Regions from separate parts of the Paenibacillus sp. FSL M7-0896 genome, predicted to be linked through region 1. Evidence: predicted binding sites of a transcription regulator. Region 1 holds the regulator's gene; the other holds the start of a gene.

Region 1 (7,449 bases):
GCCGTCAGGTGATGATTGTGTCCGGGGATAAGGATATGCTGCAGCTGGCTTCCGAACATACCACCATAGCGCTGGTGCGCAAGGGAGTTACGGAAGTGGAACTTTACGGACCTAAGCAGATCCGTGACAAATATGATCTCACCCCAGAGCAGATCATTGATCTGAAGGGGCTGATGGGCGATGCCAGCGACAATATTCCCGGGGTGCCGGGAGTCGGGGAGAAGACAGCGCTTAAGCTGCTCCAGCAGTTCGGATCGGTGGAGGGCGTGCTGGCCGGAACCGGTGAGCTGAAGGGCAAGATGAAAGAGAAGCTGGAAGAGCACGCGGACAGCGCCGTCATGAGCAAAAAGTTGGCGACGATCTACCGCGAGGTTTCGCTTGAGCATACGTGGGAGGATATGGTCTTCAGCGGGATTAACACAGACACGGCTGGGCCGGCGCTCGCCAAGCTGGAATTCCGCTCGCTGCTGGAGCGCCTGTCGCTGAGCGCCTATTCACATGCGGCGGACGGCAGCCTGACGGGTTCCCCCGTGGTGGAAGCCGCAGAGCTTAATATTACAATTGTTGACGAAGCCGGAATAGGCGAGCTGGTTCAGGCACTGCCGGGCATCTCCGCCCTGCATGTGGAATCTAACGGGGAGAACCCGCACCGTGCCGAAGTGATCGGTCTCGGGCTGTCTTCGCCGGAGCAGCATTATTTTGTGCCTTTTGCCCTGCTGAAGAGTAAGGCGGCAGCACCCCTGCGTGACTGGCTCGGTGACGGGCAGGCGCCGAAGAGCGGGTATGATCTGCACCGTGCCGATCTGGCGCTGCATTGGCAGGGGATTGCTTTTGCCGGAGCCGCTAACGATGTTCAGCTTGCCGCCTACCTGCTGGACCCGACCGAAGCCAGCCAGAATCTGAATGACCTGACCACGAAATACGGCCTGCCCCGCTTGTCGCCGGATGAGGATGTCTTCGGCAAAGGGGCCAAATATAGAATTCCTGAGCTTAAGATTCTCGGTGAGCATGTCGCCCGCAAGAGTGCAACCGTGCTTGGCATTGTGCAGAAGCAGCAGGAGGAGCTGGACAAGACGGACATGACCCGCCTGTTCCAGGACCTGGAGATGCCGCTGTCGCGGATTCTCGCCGATATGGAGAAGCAGGGCATTGCTGTTAACAAGGATGATCTCGTCCAGCTCGGCAGGGAATTTGAAGCCCAGATCTCCCGGCTGGTCACTGAGATCTACTCCGCTTGCGGAACCGAATTCAATCTTAATTCTCCGAAGCAGCTGGGCGAGGTTCTGTTCGTGAAGCTCGGTCTGCCGGTCGTGAAGAAGACGAAGACCGGGTATTCGACGGATGCCGAGGTGCTGGAAAAGCTTGCGCCTTATCATGACGCTGTGCGCCTGATTCTGCAATACCGTACCATTGCCAAGCTGCAATCCACGTATGTGGAAGGCCTGATGAAGGAAATCTCGCCGGAGACCGGCAAGGTACACACCTTTTACCGGCAGACGATTGCGGCCACGGGCCGGCTCAGCAGCCAGTTCCCGAACCTGCAGAACATTCCAATCCGGCTCGAAGAGGGCCGCAAGATCCGTAAGGTGTTCGTGCCCTCCGAGCCGGGCTGGTCGATTCTGGCGGCGGATTACTCGCAGATCGAGCTGCGTGTGCTGGCGCATATCTCAGGTGATGAGCGGATGAAGGAAGCTTTTGTCGAGGATATGGATATTCATACCAAGACTGCGATGGACGTATTCGGCGTCCCTGCGGAGAGTGTGGACAGTAACATGCGCCGCTCCGCCAAAGCAGTTAACTTCGGGATTGTGTACGGCATCAGCGATTACGGGCTGTCTCAGAACCTGAACATTCCGCGTAAGGAAGCGGCCCGGTTCATTGAGCAGTATTTCGAGGTGTTCCAAGGTGTGCGCCGTTACATGGATGATATCGTAGTCGAGGCCCGTAAGCAGGGGTATGTGACTACGCTGCTGGAGCGGCGCCGTTATCTGCCGGAGATCAATGCGAAGAACTTCAATCTTCGGTCCTTCGCAGAACGTACGGCGATGAATACGCCGATTCAGGGAACCGCTGCGGATATTATCAAGCTGGCCATGGTTCATATGGACAAGGCGCTGCATGAGCGCGGCCTGAAGAGCCGGATGCTGCTCCAGGTACACGATGAGTTAGTATTCGAGGTGCCGGAGGAGGAGCTGGAGCAAATGAAGCAGCTGCTGCCCGAGGTGATGGCCGGAGCGCTGCAGCTGTCTGTTCCGCTGAAGGCAGAGGTAAGTTATGGCAGCAACTGGTACGAAGCGAAATAGGCTCCCCGCACATGGCAGATATCCGGTATAATGGAGTGGAGGTGAGCCATGATGCCGGAATTGCCGGAAGTCGAAACAGTCAGAAGAACACTTAATGAGTTAATTACAGGCAAGCAGATAGAGCATGTCACCGTCCGGCTGCCGCGGATCATTCAGCGCCCGGATGATATTCAGGCCTTTGCCCATATGCTGGCAGGCCATACAGTGGTAACGGTTGAGCGCAGAGGCAAGTTCCTGCGTTTCGTATTTGACGGGCTGGTGATGGTCTCCCATCTGCGGATGGAGGGCCGTTACGGGGTGTACCGTGAGGGCGAGCTGCTGGACAAGCATACGCATGTTATTTTCCATTTCACAGATGGGACGGAGCTGCGTTATACGGATGTGCGCCAATTCGGGACGATGCATCTATTCCAGCCGGGAGAGGATCTGCAGCTGAAGCCGCTGAACAAGCTGGGGCAGGAGCCGCTGGATGCCGATTTCACGCTGGAACGGTTCAAGGAGATTGTCGTTAAGCGGAGCACCAAGATCAAGCCGCTGCTGCTCAATCAGGAATATATAGTAGGTATCGGCAATATTTATGTAGATGAGTCCCTGCACCGTGCAGGCATCCACCCGGAGGAGACCGCGAAGTCCCTCTCGGAGGATCAGCTGGCCAGACTGCATCATGCTATTGTCGCAACACTGACGGAAGCAGTGAATGCCGGAGGCTCCTCCGTGAAGTCATATGTCAACGGCCAGGGGGAGAGCGGGAGCTACCAGGATCAGCACAAGATCTACGGACGCAAGGATCAGCCGTGTGCCACCTGCGGCACGCTGATTGAGAAGAGTGTGGTCGGCGGACGGGGAACGCATTATTGTCCCAGCTGCCAGCCGGTACCTGTACTGATTCTGTAATATTTATTTAGAGTCAGCGCCGCATTTACAGCCCGTTTCCAGGCTAGTTACATCTGAGTTATAACCGTTATGTATAAAGGCAGGCACTTCCTGCCCGTCCCGCCCATATAATGTGTGAAGATTGCTGATTATGGCGAAACGGAGCTCCGGCTCCGGTTCTTCACGGGAGGGATTGCGGGTGCTTAGCCCATTGTTGTCACTGCTGTTGCTTGCGTTTGCGCTTAGTCTGGATGGATTTGGTGTAGGCATTACATATGGACTGCGTAAAATGAAAATTCCCCTGCTCTCCATTATCATTATCTCGCTCTGTTCAGGGGTCGTCATTTATGGTTCTATGCAGGTCGGCGTGCTGCTGGCAAAGGTAGTCTCCCCGAATGCCGCTTCCAGTGTCGGAGCGGTTATTCTCGTCTTAATGGGCTGCTGGTCCCTGTTCCAGATGCTGACACAGAAGGAGAAGGAGCAGGAAGAGGCTGCGCCCGGGCAGGAGATCAGGAGGGAGACGGCTGCTGCCGCACAGAGTGCTGAGGCAGAGCTGAAGCCGGCTGTATTCTCGCTGGAGCTTCGCCATCTGGGCGTGGTTATACAGATTCTCCGCACGCCGTCTTCCGCTGATATGGATGCCTCTGGAAGCATCTCCTCCATGGAAGCCATGATCCTGGGGATCGCGTTGTCGCTGGATGCCTTCGGTGCCGGTCTCGGTGCGGCACTACTCGGATTCAGCCCGTGGTCCACCTCGCTGATGATCGCTGTATTCAGCGGGACCTTTCTGCTGATGGGAATGAAGACAGGACTGAGATTATCTGGCAGCTACTGGATGAAGCATGCGGCTGCGCTGCCCGCGATATTATTAATTGTAATGGGTATAATGAAGTTATTATGAGGTGAGTACATGATTATAGGCTTAACCGGAGGCATCGCTTCGGGAAAAAGCACCGTCTCTGCACTGTTTGTCCGCAAGGGAGCTGCGCTGGTGGATGCCGATGTCATCGCCAGAGAGGTGATGCTCCCCGGACATCCGGTATTGGCGGCAGCGGTGGAGGCTTTTGGAGACCGCATTCTGCTGCCTGACGGTTCGCTGGACCGGGCGGGTCTTGGCGAGATCGTCTTCCGGGACCCGGAGGCGCTCAAGACACTGAATAACCTGACCCATCCGGCAATCCGCAGGGAGATCAAGGACAGAATGTATGCGCTTGAACAGGAGAATCCGCAACGGCTGGTCATTGTGGACATTCCGCTGCTCTACGAATCAGAGCTGGATTCCTTGTTTGATCAGATTATTGTGGTCTATGTTCCGAGGAGGGTGCAGCTAGCCCGCCTCATGGAGCGCAGCGGAATGAAGCTGGAACAGGCTGAGGACCGGCTGAGGTCCCAGATAGATATTGAACTGAAGCGCAGGAAAGCGAATTATGTGATCGACAATAGCGGTGATCCTGAATCTGCCGAGCTTCAGGTTGGACGTCTGTGGGACAGGCTGGGCCTGATATGATGAAGTGGCTTCGCAAAAAAAGAGTCCTGCTGCTGCTGTTCATCGGCTTTACCGCGATCCTGTTTCTCGGCTCCAACTGGATGTCATGGTTTTATCCCATTTATTATAAAGCAGAGATCCGCCAGCACAGCCAGACGTATGAGATGGACCCGTTCCTGGTGGCGTCCATCATCCGTGTGGAGACCAATTATAAGACCGGCCGCGAATCCAAAAAAGGCGCACTGGGGCTCATGCAGCTCATGCCGGATACCGCCAAGTGGGCGCTCGAAAAGGCCAAGCTCCCCGACGTGTCGCTGGAGCGGCTGAAGCAAGAGCCCTCCTCCAATATTGAACTGGGCACCTGGTATTTGTCTACGCTGTCCAAGCAGTTCGACGGCAACCGTATAGCGGTCATAGCCGCCTATAATGCCGGGCCTGGTAAGGTGCAGAGCTGGTTGGATGAAGGGCAATGGGACGGAACAGAAGCCTCTGTGAAGGACATTCCGTTCGGTGAGACGCGTCACTACGTGCAGCGTGTAATTTATTATTATGATCAATACACCGAGCTCTACAGTGAGTTCTAGGGTGCTTGTTACTTCTGCTGCTGTTATGTAAAAAGAAGCATCAAACGGCCGGAGGCCGTTCGATACTTCTTAGGCAAGCTTATGTCGCGCTTAGCAGGTTATTATTTGTACTGACCTGCCAACTGCTGTTCAGCCAGGGTTACAAGACGTTTAGTGATGTAACCACCGATCGAACCGTTTTCGTAAGAAGTTTTATTGCCTTGGTATCCGTCTGGGGAGAGGGTGATACCTAGTTCCTGGGCAACTTCATATTTCAGTTGTTCCAAGGCACCGCGTGAGTTTGGAGCTACCAGGTTATTGGAGTTGTTATTTTGGCTCATTGCTGTTCACCTCCTATCGGTTGGTAACTGTATTATGTGCCGGACATGTCAGATTCATAACAACAAATAAACGGTGTTTTCTGGAAATTAAATGATGCCCGCATAGCCCTTGTGTATCAAGGGACGAGGCCTAACCATTCTAATGATGAGGAAGTGAAGAAGCTTATGAAATGTCCTTACTGCGACCACACCAATACCAAGGTCCTGGACTCGCGCCCTGCCAACGAGAATAAGTCCATTCGCCGCAGGCGGGAATGCGAGCTGTGCAGCCGTCGTTTCACCACCTTCGAGATGATTGAAGAGACCCCCCTGATTGTGATCAAAAAAGGCGGCAGCCGTGAAGAGTTCAGCCGTGATAAAATCCTCCGTGGCCTGATCCGTGCCTGCGAGAAGCGTCCGGTCCCTGTAGAGCGCCTGGAGGTCATCGTATCTGAGGTGGAGAAAAGCCTGCGCGGCATCGCTCTCGCCGAGATCGAGAGCCGCCAGATCGGCGAGCTGGTCATGGAGCAGCTCTACCCTGTCGACGAGGTAGCCTACGTCCGCTTCGCGTCCGTGTACCGCCAGTTCAAGGACATTAACATGTTCATGAAGGAACTGAAGGGACTGCTGTCCAAGACTGAGGAGCTGGACGGGCTGTAAGCTTCGCCGTTTAGAAGTGAAGGATTCGATTGGGGTAGTGGGGCTGGCCTTGAGGTTGAGAGGTCAGTTCCCGGGTGGAGCGTCTTGTATCAAAATTAATTTCGGAAAAGTGTTGACACTGAAAGCAGATTTCTGTATTATATAGAAGTCGCCTACGAAACACATTGATGAATAAGCGACCTGAGCTTCTCGCTCAGATCAGATTTTAGAATACATAATGTAATTCTAAATTGGCAAAATTGTAAAAATATGGGGCCATAGCTCAGCTGGGAGAGCGCATCGCTGGCAGCGATGAGGTCAGGGGTTCGATCCCCCTTGGCTCCACCAATTTCATACGGACTCTTAGCTCAGTTGGTAGAGCAGTAGACTCTTAATCTATTTGTCCAGGGTTCGAGCCCCTGAGAGTCCATCACATGAAGAACGGCAGAGATGCCGTTCTTTTTTTGCTTTTAATAAGATGTTTATAAATTTTGTAGACGGTTAATATATAATTTGTATTCGTCTACACATCGAATTTATTTTGACGTATAATAAATACAGACATTGATGTCGTGACATTTCTAGTTGGGGGTATGCTTCGGATGGCTAATGAAATGAATCAGGCGGCAATTGTGAAGGTGAAATCATGGATGGCGGAGAACGGCAGGTCCATTCAGTGGCTTGCTGATCAAATCAAGGTTAGCAAGGCTTTGATGGGGCATATTCTAAGCGGTGAGCGTCAGTTCCTGCCTAAACGTATGGTGCAAGTCGCCGGTGTGATGGGAATTACTATAGAACAATTACTGGCTCCTGAACAAGCGGAAGAAAAGGAATATACCCTAAGTTTACGGGGAAATGCGGATTCGCGAATTGCTAAACGGCATTTGAATATTTTACTGACTGCTATTCAGAATAGCCGTCATTTGGAAAAGGAATATGTGGAGGTCGGACGATAATGCCCTCCATAAAACAGCAGTCTGAACAAATGGGTGAAAACTTTGCATATGAAGTGCTGACTGAACAGATTGGAGCGCTAACCTTTATTGGGTCGGGAGTCGAAGAAAAATTGCGGGAACATGCCTCTGTGATTTATCAAAATATCCCGGACCCTCTTTTTTTTGGTGCTACTGTTAGTTTTGACGATGATAAATATGTAATGCTTAATACTTATCAGCCATTGAGAACCCGTTATTATACTGCTGCACATGAGCTTTGGCATGTTCTGAATTTTGAACAACTATTACCTCAGCAGCTGGATGTCGAAC
Region 2 (7,449 bases), 3.4 Mb from region 1:
CCACGTAAAATAATTAGGAGCCCGTCACTTCCCTGTCTTAGCAGGATCAATCTGCTGTCCGTATTGGTTATAGTACCATTCATAGTACCACTGCTGGCCGAGATACAGTATGAGTTCCGCACTACGTTTCTTCCCGTTCACTTCATAATTAGCCGTATATTTCAGACCCTGTACATCAATGCCGATCTTGCTTCCTACATCCATTGTTGCCCCTGTAGCAATGTCATACAGGCTGCTATGAACATCGTATCCATTGTTATTATTTTTGCTGTAATAAACAAGCAGCATTTCACTGTTCAATTTATCAAAAGCTACAAAGGATCTGTAATTGGAAAATTCGGTGCTCAGGCTGCTTAAATCCAGCAGTTCCTGCGGGGTTACTGTTTCTCCAGCTGCGGCTGATTTTAAATTTAAAACGGATAACTTTTCAGGTGTCCTTCCTAACCCTTTACCCAAAGTGATCGTTCCGATAGCCAGCACTACATAGTTACCTCCGTCACAGATCCCCGTAAGTTCATAATAACGCTGCGAGCCGCCGGCATATAGCGGTAAGGTATAAATCCGTTTAGCAGTAGCTTCAGATAGCTCAGACTGGCCTATTGGAGACAGATACAATGTGTAAGGCTCCGTAGGATGGGTGTATTTGGGCTTGCTGTAATTGACCATCGGCGGCGGCGGCGACCAAACAATCCCGGCGTTAGTCTCAACAGCACGCGCGCGCGTCTTGTCTCTGTTCATCGGCAGGGGCATGTAATACTTCATTCCGCCAAACTCGAACTCCGCAGAACCAACCGGCGGGCTGTAGGATTGCGGTGACGCTGAAGAAGCTGCGTTCTGCGAAGCCGAAGGAGATGCCGAAGGCTGGACCACAGCCGCTCCCGAACCAGGCTTAAAGACCGCTGCCAGCCTCCCTGCCGGATCGAGCCTGGACCCTGGGCCAAACGGCCAGATCAGCGTGACGAGCAGCAGGATGGCTGCCAATCCGCCAAGGGCGGCCACCCGCCCGAACGGGCGGCGTAGTCCGCTTTTGCCCGATGAGCCTTCTGCCGCAGCCTCTTCAATCCGCGCCATGAGCTGTGGCGTGAATCCCGGCTCTGCAAGCGGGTTCCGCCCGGCTTGCTTATACCAGTCCTTCTCCCCGCTCATCACCTTCACTTGCTCCTGCTCTTGTTTTGTCTTCACAGGTCTTCCTCCTTTATCGCCGTTCTCACTTTCTCTCTGGCCCGTCCGAGCCGGGATTTGACTGTTCCCTGCGCGATCCCGAGCAGAGCGGACATCTCTGCCACCGGCAGGTCCTGCTGAATATCCAGCACCAGCACCTCCCGGTACTTGTCCGGCAGCTCCATGATAATCTCCCAGATGCGGTTAGCGTATTGATTGCCGATGGCCTCTTTCTCCGCAGACAGGGAGGCCCGGGTGTCCTCATGTTTGCCCAGCGGAGCGAACCTCCGCCAGAAGCTGTTACGCCTTAAGCTGAATGCTGTATTGCGTGTGATGGTCAGCAGCCAGGTTTTTAGAGTAGCCTGTCCCCGGTACTTGCCGATGCTCTTGTAGGCCTTAAGAAATACTTCCTGGCTGATATCGCTGGCCTGCTCCCGGCTGCGGGTTAAGAAAAAAGCATAATTCCATACATCCTGTCCGTAAGTCTCCATCATCTCGCGAAGCGATACCGATGAGGCACAGGTCATGCTATACGTTAGTTCTTTACTCTGCATGTTCTCTCCCCTCTCACCTAATAAGACTCCTGCCGGCGGATATGGTTCCCTGTTATTGTAAAACTGAATATGCGGATTGCACTTTCTGCAATAGAATTGCCGATATTTGCCGTTAATCTCCATTCTATTGTATTTCCTGCATTAGAATTTGAAGAATCTGCTCAATTAGCCCCTGTTAGCTGAAATCAAGTGTACAAAATACAACAGATCTGACTTCCTCCTAAATTTAAGGAGCATCTAATGTACGAAGTGCAATGAAATCCAGATCCCCCGAAGGCTAAACGCTTTCAAAAATCACAGCCGTCTTCCCTTCCCGCAAGCCCCTGTCTGCACCATTCCGCAGCCCCGAAAATTGCTTAAAAAAAATACTAATAAATTATAAGAGAATAGAATGCAGGCGGGGCGTGGGATTGGCGGTTTCAAGCTCTGTTTGGAGGGGCCGTAGAGGTCTGTCTGTCTCTTGACTTTTCAATATATGGTATATAAAATGATTAAGCATTACTAAATATAGTGTATATAAGAGCTAAGCCCATAAATCTAGTGATTTCGCCCAAGTTCATTTGTCAAGTAGAAAGAGCTGTAGAATGGGCTACATGTTATAGGAGGTTAGGAGCCATGTTGATTGCTTACGATTCCAAGACCGGCAACGTCAGAAGATTCATTAACAAACTGAAGCTTCCGGCGGTTCAAATCGAAGAGCATATGACGATCGACGAGCCTTACGTGCTTGTTACATACACTACCGGATTTGGACAGATTCCAGAGAAGGTGTCAACATTCCTTGAACGAAACCATTCCAGGCTCAAGGGCATCGCCGCGAGCGGCAACAAAAACTGGGGCGAGCTATACGCGCACAGCGCAGACTTAATTGCACAGCGTTACAACGTACCGGTGGTCGGCAAGTTTGAATTGTCGGGAACCTTCGGAGATGTACAGCGCATAAAACAGGAGGTGGACCGGGTTGCGGCATATTGAATTGAACAACATGTTGATGAAGAGAGACGAAAGCGGCTTTTTCCAATTGGATAAGGACCAGGAAGCAGTAGCCGAGTTCATGCAGGATGTGGAGCGGCGTAGCCTGACCTTCACGGATACGAAAGCCAAGATTGATTATATGATTGCCAATGACTACTACGAGGACCTGTACGACCGCTACTCCGCTGCTGAGATGGAGGATGTCTACCGGATCGCCCATGAATATAATTTCCGCTTCCCTTCCTATATGGCGGCTTCCAAGTTCTATACCGACTATGCCGTCAAAACCAATGACCGTAAGCAGTACCTGGAGCATTATCCGGACCGCGTAGCGGTAGTGGCTCTGCATCTGGGACGGGGTAACGTAGAGACTGCCCGTACACTGGCCCGCTCGATGATGGAACAGCGCCTGCAGCCGGCGACACCAACCTTCCTCAATGCCGGTAAAAGCCGCCGCGGCGAGATGGTCTCCTGCTTCCTGCTGGAGATGGACGACTCGCTCAATTCAATCAACTATGTGCTGAATACCTGCATGCAGCTGTCGAAAATCGGGGGCGGCGTTGCGGTCAATCTGTCCAAGCTGCGCTCGCGCGGCGAGACCATTAAGGGTGTAGAGGATGCGGCCAAAGGCATTATGCCTGTCCTGAAGCTCATGGAAGACGGCTTCTCCTATGCGGACCAGATGGGCCAGCGTAAGGGTTCGGGTGCGGCTTATTATAATATTTTTGGCTGGGACGTACTTGAATTCCTGGACAGCAAGAAGATTAACGCCGACGAACGGACACGCCTGAAGACGTTGTCTATCGGCCTGATCGTGCCTAACCGCTTCTACAAGCTCGCGCAGGACAATCAGCCGCTGCATGTGTTCGCTCCTTACACAGTCTATCAGGCGTACGGTACGCACTTGGATGACATGGATCTGGACGTCATGTATGACACCCTCCTTGCTGATCCGCGCGTGAAGAAAAGAATCGCCATGAGCGCACGCGACATGCTGACCAAGATCGCCATGATCCAGCTTGAATCGGGCTATCCGTATATTATGAATAAGAGTAATGCCAATAACGCGCATGCCCTGCGTAATGTGGGCCAGATCAAGATGTCCAACCTGTGCACCGAGATTTTCCAGTTGCAGGAGACTTCAGAGATTAACGACTACGGTCAGCAGGACGAGATCCGCCGCGATATCAGCTGCAACCTGGCTTCCCTCAACATCGTGAACGTGATGGAGCACGGCAAGATCCGTGAATCCGTACATGAGGGCATGCTGGCACTGACGGCTGTCAGCGATATGACTACTGTCTCCAACGCTCCGGGCGTAGCTAAAGCGAACAAGGAAATGCACTCCGTAGGTCTGGGTGTAATGAACCTGCACGGCTATTTCGCCAAGAACAAGGTGGCTTATGAGAGTGAGCAGGCCCGTGATTTCGCACGCACCTTCTTCATGACTATGAACTATCACTCGATTGAGAAAAGTATGGAGATTGCCGCTGAGACCGACGAGACCTTCTATGGCTTCGAGCAGTCGGACTATGCGAGTGGCGTGTATTTCGACCGTTATATAACTACAGACTACCGTCCGGTTACGACAAAAGCACAGGAACTGTTCGAAGGGATCTACATTCCTACAACTGAGGACTGGAAGCAGCTGCGTGACAAGGTGATGAAGCACGGCCTGTACCATGCTTACCGTCTGGCAATTGCGCCGACCGCAAGCATCTCGTACATCCAGAATGCGACCTCCAGCGTCATGCCGATTGTAGAGCAGATCGAGACCCGCACGTATGCTAACTCGACCACCTACTATCCGATGCCTTACCTGCGTCCGGACAATGTGTTCTATTATAAATCCGCCTACCAGATGGACCAGTTCAAGGTGATTGATCTGATTGCGGAGATTCAGCCTCATATCGACCAGGGTATCTCAACGGTTCTGCATGTGAACAGTGATGTTACAACCCGTGAGCTGGCCCGCTCTTACCTGTATGCGGCGCACAAAGGGCTGAAATCCCTGTACTACACCCGGACCAACAAATTGTCTGTCGAGGAATGCCTGGCCTGCTCCATCTAAGAGGGGCACAGGTACAGAAAGGGAGAATATACGATTATGAGCGCAATCCAAGCCGTGAACTGGAACCGTCCCGACGACGATTTCTCGCTGATGTTCTGGAACCAGAATATTATGCAGTTCTGGACCGACGACGAAATTCCATTATCCGATGACAAAATGTCCTGGCTCACGCTGAGTGAGATTGAAAAGGACTCTTATATGAAGGTGCTGGGCGGACTGACCCTGCTGGATACGATCCAGGGCGGTGTAGGGATGCCACAGATTATGGAGCATGTGGACGGCTTGCAGCGCAAGGCGGTCCTCGGCTTCATGGGCATGATGGAGCAGATTCATGCGAAGTCGTACAGCAGCATTTTCACCACACTGGCTTCCACCGAGCAGATTGACGGGATTTTCCGCTGGGTGGAGGACAATACGTTCCTGCAGTTCAAGGCCCAGACGATCTCGGAGTATTATCAAAAGATTGAGACCAAGAAAGACCTCTATCTGGCGATGTCCGCATCGGTTCTACTGGAGAGCTACCTGTTCTATAGCGGCTTCTTCTACCCGCTCTATCTGGCCGGACAAGGCAAAATGACCTGCAGCGGCGAGATCATCGACCTGATCCTGCGTGATGAGAGCATCCACGGCGTCTATGTCGGCGTGCTGGCCCAGGAGATTTTTGAGGAGCTGTCCGAAGAAGACCAGAGCGATGTCTACGAGACCCTGGTTGGCCTGCTTCGTCTGCTCCACGCGAACGAGGAGCAATACACCGAGCAGATCTACGCACCGATCGGTCTGGTGGAGGAAGTGAAGACCTTCCTGCGCTACAATGCCAACAAGGCGATGATGAACCTCGGCCATGATCCGCTGTTCGATGAGGAAGAGATTAACCCAATCGTCCAGAACGGGATCAGCACCCACACGAAGCAGCATGACTTCTTCTCGAAGAAGGGTAATGGGTATGTGCGGGCTATGAATGTGGAGCCTTTGCGGGATGAGGATTTTAAGTTTTAAGATAAGCTGAATCTAAGAACCCGGCTCTCAGCTCAGCCGTCACTACGGAGGATATTTGGACTTCCGGCCGCTGTTGTATACAGATTTCCTGATTAGACCGCTGTTCGCGGTAGAAATCCGTATACAAAGGCGGACGCTACCGCTCCTACAGTTCCAAAATCCCCCTCCGATCCTTCTTGCTTTTCGTTATATTCTTTGATTCAACTTATAGAGGTTGTATTATAGATAGAGCACCCGGTCGCTTGGACAAGCTGCCGGGGCTTTTTTTTGTGATACACCTTTTCAGTTCCCTCAAAGGTTCTGAATAAATCATCGAAACCCAAGCTTCACTTTTCACTGAAACGGTACCATCCCGAAAAGGAAGGCAAAGCCGGTTCTACTTATGAGACCATATTGTTACTGGGACGTAGGAGTAGGAGTGGCTATTTTACAAGAAAGAGGTGTAACGGGATGGCGATACATATTCAGGAGTACGGAGACCCGGATGGGGCTTGTCTGATGGTCTTCCTGCATGGCGGGGGCGTGAGCGGGTGGATGTGGGAGAAGCAGGTGGCGGCGTTCGCCGGGTATCATTGTCTGGTCCCGGACCTGCCGGGGCACGGGTTCAGCCGGGAGGATACGGAGTTCACGATCCGCAGCAGTGCGGAGGAGCTTCTGTTGCTCATTGAGGAGCGGGCTCAGGGACGAAAGATCGTTGTCACCGGCTTCTCGCTGGGCGCACAGGTGTTGGTTCAGATGCTGGGTTTAAGACCGGAGCTGATCGATTATGCCATCATCAACAGCGCGTTAGTGCGGCCCATTCCCTCCGCCAGCAAGCTGATCGGGCCGGCGGTCAGACTGTCTTTTCCGCTGATTAAGTACAGATGGTTCGCGAAGCTACAGGCTAAGACGCTCTATCTGGGCGAGGAGTACCTGGAACGGTATGTTGAAGAGAGCCGGCAGATGGAGCTGAAGACGCTGATCCTGGTGCTGGAAGAGAATATGTCATTCCGCATTCCAGCCGGGTTCAGTGAGGCCACAGGCAAGATACTGGTTACTGTAGGTGAACGTGAGAAATCTGTCATGAAGCAATCCGCCCGGGATCTGGTTGCCGCAAATCCCCGCTGCATGGGCGTGGTGATTCCCAAGATTGGACATGGCCTCTCTCTGGCGCAGCCGGAGCTGTTCAATAAGCTGGTCGAGGCCTGGATTCAGGGCGGGGAGCTGCCCGGGGAATGCAGAAGAATCTGATTCCCTCAGGCGCGAAATGACGCTAGTTCAGATCCTCCCTGATTTTGTAGCGGACAGCAAGATAACTTAGTATTAGAATCGCTGCAACCGCTACTCCGAATGTATGAATCAGGTCAGCCGTGCTGCCTAGATCCTTGACCCGTACGAGCGTGTTGATCAGCAGATATTGCGTCAGATGAGTGCCTGTGAACTGATTCTCCAGCGCCCCCAGTACCATCCCAATCACATTCAGAGCCAGAACGAAGCCGGCGCTCAAGCTGATGAGCAGGTTCTTAGTCATCATAGAAATGCAGAGAACAAGCAGTGAGAACGCCCAGTGCAGCAGGAATTGGCTGGCCAGCAGAGTAATGAGCATGCCCAAGTCTCCCAGATCCGTCTGACCCATAAACAGTCTCCTGCCGATTCCGTCTGCAATTAACAGGATCAGGAACAGCATTGCCACGAATAGGGCGAGAATCGCCA

What was found. Region 1 encodes NrdR, which represses ribonucleotide reductase genes. Its sites were predicted from a motif close to AACACNATATATNGTGTT; they were not measured.
Region 2: a site for NrdR is predicted at 2,213-2,230, ahead of nrdI (class Ib ribonucleoside-diphosphate reductase assembly flavoprotein NrdI). Genes of this name have one in related genera too.

What each region holds. Positions count from the first base shown of each region.
Region 1 is NZ_CP150250.1:2,038,644-2,046,092, forward strand. It holds gene polA (DNA polymerase I) at 1-2,303, shown strand, start outside; gene mutM (DNA-formamidopyrimidine glycosylase) at 2,355-3,197, shown strand; gene ytaF (sporulation membrane protein YtaF) at 3,376-4,077, shown strand; gene coaE (dephospho-CoA kinase) at 4,087-4,683, shown strand; gene MKY12_RS08565 (lytic transglycosylase domain-containing protein) at 4,683-5,246, shown strand; gene MKY12_RS08570 (alpha/beta-type small acid-soluble spore protein) at 5,348-5,566, opposite strand; gene nrdR (transcriptional regulator NrdR) at 5,732-6,205, shown strand; tRNA gene MKY12_RS08580 (tRNA-Ala) at 6,457-6,532, shown strand; tRNA gene MKY12_RS08585 (tRNA-Lys) at 6,542-6,614, shown strand; gene MKY12_RS08590 (helix-turn-helix transcriptional regulator) at 6,787-7,140, shown strand; gene MKY12_RS08595 (ImmA/IrrE family metallo-endopeptidase) at 7,140-7,449, shown strand, end outside.
Region 2 is NZ_CP150250.1:5,481,335-5,488,783, forward strand. It holds gene MKY12_RS23610 (hypothetical protein) at 25-1,182, opposite strand; gene MKY12_RS23615 (sigma-70 family RNA polymerase sigma factor) at 1,179-1,715, opposite strand; gene nrdI (class Ib ribonucleoside-diphosphate reductase assembly flavoprotein NrdI) at 2,331-2,690, shown strand; gene nrdE (class 1b ribonucleoside-diphosphate reductase subunit alpha) at 2,677-4,761, shown strand; gene nrdF (class 1b ribonucleoside-diphosphate reductase subunit beta) at 4,798-5,757, shown strand; gene MKY12_RS23635 (alpha/beta hydrolase) at 6,208-6,987, shown strand; gene MKY12_RS23640 (ABC transporter permease) at 7,010-7,449, opposite strand, start outside.